DNA from 2 places in the Pauljensenia sp. 20925_1_34 genome. Region 1 is predicted to be linked to the other one. Evidence: riboswitches for the same ligand, from Rfam matches in the RefSeq annotation. Region 1 holds a riboswitch; the other holds the start of a gene.
The links. A riboswitch is a leader RNA that binds a small molecule or an ion and turns the genes downstream of it on or off. The one in region 1 is predicted to bind ZMP and ZTP.
Positions count from the first base shown of each region.

Region 1 (2,184 bases):
TCTTGCTGACGTCGTGGTTCCTGTCGGGGGCTTCGGGCTCCCATTCGCAGTGGTGGACGGGAACGCTGGGCGCGATTTTGATTCCGCTGATCGGGTCGATCTGGTTTGCGGCGTCGAGCTATGTGCGTGATTCCGAGGCTCCGTCGATGCAGCACTGGATTTCGGGCGGCTTCAAGATGGGCGGCTTGATGAGTCTGGTGACCGTGGTGGCCTCGGCGGTCGCGGCGCTGGTGGCGCTCGTGGCCGGGTGGGGTCGGGCGAGCGGTATCCATGAGCTGCTGGGTGCTTCGTCGATGATGGATACGATCTTTATCGTGGGCGGGCAGGTGCTGTTCGCGCCCACGATGATGGCGTGGGCGGCGGCCTGGTGGTCGGGCGCGGGTTTCATGACGGCGACGGATTCGCTTCATTCGCCGACGGTTGTGGGGACGGGCCCGATTCCGCCGATTCCGCTGCTGGGGACGGTCCCGGAGACGGCGCCCGGCAACTGGGTGGTTCTTGTGCCGGTCGTGTTGGGTATCGCTTGTGGCGTTGCTTCGGCGCGCTTGTATCGGCGTTCTCACCTGTTGCACCAGAGCGCTCAGGGGGTGCTGGCCTCGGTCGTGTTTGTGGTGATCATGGGCGTGTGGATGTGGAGCGCGACGGTGAGCATGGGGTCGGTGCGTTTGTCGTTCATGGGGCCGCTGGTGGGCTGGTCGACGTTGTTCTTGTTCCTGGAGATTGCGCTGCCGGCGATGCTGGTGGCGTTGGCGACGCATCCGACGACGCTGGCGCTCGTCGGCCAGGGCGCGGGGCGCGTGCGCTCTGAGGGTGAGGCTCTGCGCCGCCGCCGCGCCGAGCGTGCGTCGCGTGAGGCTGCCACGGCCTCGTTGATCAGCGAGAAGGAGGGGGCCGGTTCCTCTCCTCAGCGGGACGAGGCGTGGGCCGAGCCGGGTGAGAAAGCGGAGTCGGAGAGCGCGGAGCCGGAGGGCACGGACGAGGCCTGGGCTGAGCCTGCCGACAAGGATGACGAGGGTGACGCGGATGACCCCGAGGCGAAGGGGACGAAGGGTGAGGGCCTGAACTAGACTGGGAGGTGCCGCGACTGGCGAGGGTGGATTACCACCGGGGAGCGGCTGCATGTCCCGCGAGGCGTCGCCCGCCTGGGCGCCTGGGTTTGGCTCTCAACCTGGAGGAACTATGTCCGTCTCCTTGGACAACCTGGAACCCATCGACGTGCGCCCGATTAAGCGGGCCCTGATTTCTGTGTATGACAAGACGGGCTTGGAGGACCTGGCGCGCGCGCTGGGCGAGGCCGGCGTGGAGATTGTGTCCACGGGCTCGACGGCCGCGCGCATTGCGGCGACCGGCGTGGCCGTCACCCCGGTCGATGATGTGACGGGTTTCCCGGAGGTGCTTGAGGGGCGCGTCAAGACCCTGCACCCCTTCATTCACTCCGGCATCCTGGCCGATCAGCGTAAGGCCGCGCATCGCGAGCAGATCGCCCAGCTGGGGATCCAGGCGTTTGACCTGGTCGTGTGCAACCTGTACCCGTTCCAGGACACGGTCGCTTCGGGCGCCTCTTTCGACGAGTGTGTCGAGCAGATCGACATCGGCGGGCCTTCGATGGTGCGCGCGGCGGCGAAGAATCACCCGTCGGTCGCGGTCGTGACCTCACCGGAGCGTTACGCGGATGTGGTGCAGGCCGTGGCGGGGGAGGGCTTTACCCTCGAGCAGCGCCGCGCGCTGGCCGCCGAGGCGTTTGCCCACACGGCGACCTACGATCTGGCGATCGCCGGCTGGCTGGCTGACGAGCTTGAGTTGGAGGATGTGCGCGAGACCCTCGATGAGGCTGCTGAGACCCACCTGGATGCGTCTGACGCGGCGTTCCTGGCCTCGCTGGGCTACGAGGTCGGCGAGGACTGCGTGGTGGAGGCCCCCGAGGTGGAGGGGCAGGCCTCGGGCATGCCCGTGTTCGTCGCCGACGCCTTTGAGCGCGTGGAGTCGCTGCGCTACGGCGAGAATCCGCACCAGGGCGCGGCCGTGTACCGGGAGATCGACGAGTCCTTCGAGGACGAGGAGGTCGACGACGAGGCCTTGGCCCCGGGTATCGCGAACGCTCGCCAGCTGCATGGCAAGGCCATGAGCTACAACAACTACACGGACGGCGATGCGGCCCTGCGCGCCGCCTACGATCACGAGCGC
Region 1 is NZ_JAPWAG010000035.1:14,900-17,083, reverse strand. It holds gene O3669_RS09995 (DUF6350 family protein) at 1-1,067, shown strand, start outside; ZMP/ZTP riboswitch at 1,071-1,155, shown strand; gene purH (bifunctional phosphoribosylaminoimidazolecarboxamide formyltransferase/IMP cyclohydrolase) at 1,180-2,184, shown strand, end outside.

Region 2 (2,184 bases), on a different contig from region 1:
GATACGCAGGCCGGAGGTGACGGCCGGCGGACGCGGGTCGAAGGGGACCGCGTTGCGGTTAACGGTGATGCCCACCTCGTGCAGCAGGTCCTCGGCCTGCTGGCCGTTGAGCTCGGAATCAACCAGGTCAACCAGGACCAGGTGCACGTCCGTGCCGCCCGTGACCAGCTTGATGCCGGCGTTCTTGGCGTCGTCTGCGCCCAGGCGCTCGGCCAGAATCTGCGCGCCTTCGATCGTGCGGCGCTGACGATCCTTGAACTCCTCGGTCTGCGCGACCTTCATGGCGATGGCCTTGGCGGCAATCGCGTGCATGAGGGGGCCGCCCTGCTGGCCGGGGAACACGGCGGTGTTGAGCTTCTTGCCCCACTGCTCGCCGCGCGAGGAGATGATCATGCCGGAACGAGGCCCGCCGAGGGTCTTGTGGACCGTCGTCGTCACGACGTCGGCGTGGGGGACCGGGTTGGGATGCAGGCCGGCAGCCACGAGGCCCGCGAAGTGGGCCATGTCCACCCACAGGGCGGCACCAACCTCGTCCGCAATGTCGCGGAAGGCCTGGAAGTCGAGGTGACGCGGGTAGGCGGACCAACCGGCGATGATGACCCGGGGACGCTCGGCCAGGGCGGCCTCGCGAACCTTCTCGGGCTCGATGCGCATGGTCTCGCGATCGACCTCGTAGGCGACGGCCTTGTAGTTCTTGCCCGAGAAGTTCAGACGCATGCCGTGGGTGAGGTGACCGCCGTGAGCCAGCGACAGGCCCAGGATCGTGTCACCGACGTTCGCCATGGCCATGAGGGCAGCGGCGTTTGCCTGCGCACCAGCGTGGGGCTGAACGTTGACGTAGTCGCCGCCGAAGACCTGCTTCGCGCGCTCGATCGCGAGCGATTCGGCAACATCGACAAACTCGCAGCCACCGTAGTAGCGGCGGCCGGGGTAGCCCTCCGCGTACTTGTTCGTCAGAACGGAGCCCTGCGCCTGAAGCACAGCGCGCGGAACGAAATTCTCCGATGCAATCATCTCGAGGGTCTCGCGCTGGCGCCCCAGCTCGGCGTCCAGCACTGCCTGGATTTCGGGGTCCAGCTGCGCCAGTGTCATGTCGTTGAGGGAGTCCATGTGGTTCTCCTGTTGATCATTCGAATGTGATGTCCGCAACTTCAAGCCCAGGCGGGCGGCTCTCGATGCAGGCGCGCCGCTCCCCGGTGGTTCCCCACCTAATTCGCCAGTCACGACGCATGTACAAGTCTATCGTCCCACGATGACCTGCGCATTCTTCCAAGGTGTCAGACGACTACCACATGGTCACCCAGTCTGACAGGTCGAGCCGGACAAGATCACCGGTGCATGAAATCACAGCCCAATTTCCCTTGTACTTAACCCTTTGGTTAGCAAATAAGTTAACCGTATGGATAGACTAGGGTTAACACCTAACGGTGACTGAGGCGCTCACGGGATATTTACCCAGTAAATGTCCTGAAGTTCGGGGGATTCACTCCTCTAACCGACCTACAGTATTTGAGTTTGAAGAAGTAGAAGGAAGACGCACAGATGACAACATTGACGAAGCCAACTGCACGCGCCGCATCGACGGCTCTCGCGTTCGAGCATGCGTCGAATTTCGCCGCGTCCGCCGACAACGCAATCAAGCGCATGTGCGACATTATCGCCTCGCTCATTGGCATTATCCTGCTGACGCCGGTGTGGATCATCGTCGCCGCAGCAGTGCGCCTGAACGATGGTGGCCCCGCTTTCTTCACCCAGGAGCGCGTGGGCCTCGATGGCACGACTTTTACCATGTTTAAGTTCCGCACGATGCGTGTTGACGCCGAGGCCATGAAGGATTCTCTGGCCGAGGCCAACGAGGCCGATGCCAGCGCCGGCAACTCGATCATGTTCAAGATGGCAAACGACCCGCGTATTACGCGTATCGGCTCCTTCCTGCGCAAGACGTCCATTGACGAGCTGCCCCAGCTCTTCAACGTTCTGCGCGGTGATATGTCTCTCGTCGGCCCGCGCCCCCCGCTCCCCAGCGAGGTCGCGCAGTACGAGCCGCGCGTCATGGGCAAGTTCGCCGTCCGCCCGGGCATCACCGGCCTGTGGCAGATTTCGGGCCGTTCCAACCTCTCCTGGGATGAGACCGTCCACCTGGATCTGTCCTACGCCCAGCACCGTTCCCTCACGCTCGATGCG
Region 2 is NZ_JAPWAG010000002.1:50,954-53,137, forward strand. It holds gene glyA (serine hydroxymethyltransferase) at 1-1,110, opposite strand, end outside; ZMP/ZTP riboswitch at 1,149-1,234, opposite strand; gene O3669_RS01225 (sugar transferase) at 1,543-2,184, shown strand, end outside.
Region 2: it holds a riboswitch for ZMP and ZTP, as region 1 does, so the genes downstream of both, glyA (serine hydroxymethyltransferase) here and purH (bifunctional phosphoribosylaminoimidazolecarboxamide formyltransferase/IMP cyclohydrolase) in region 1, are expected to answer to the same signal.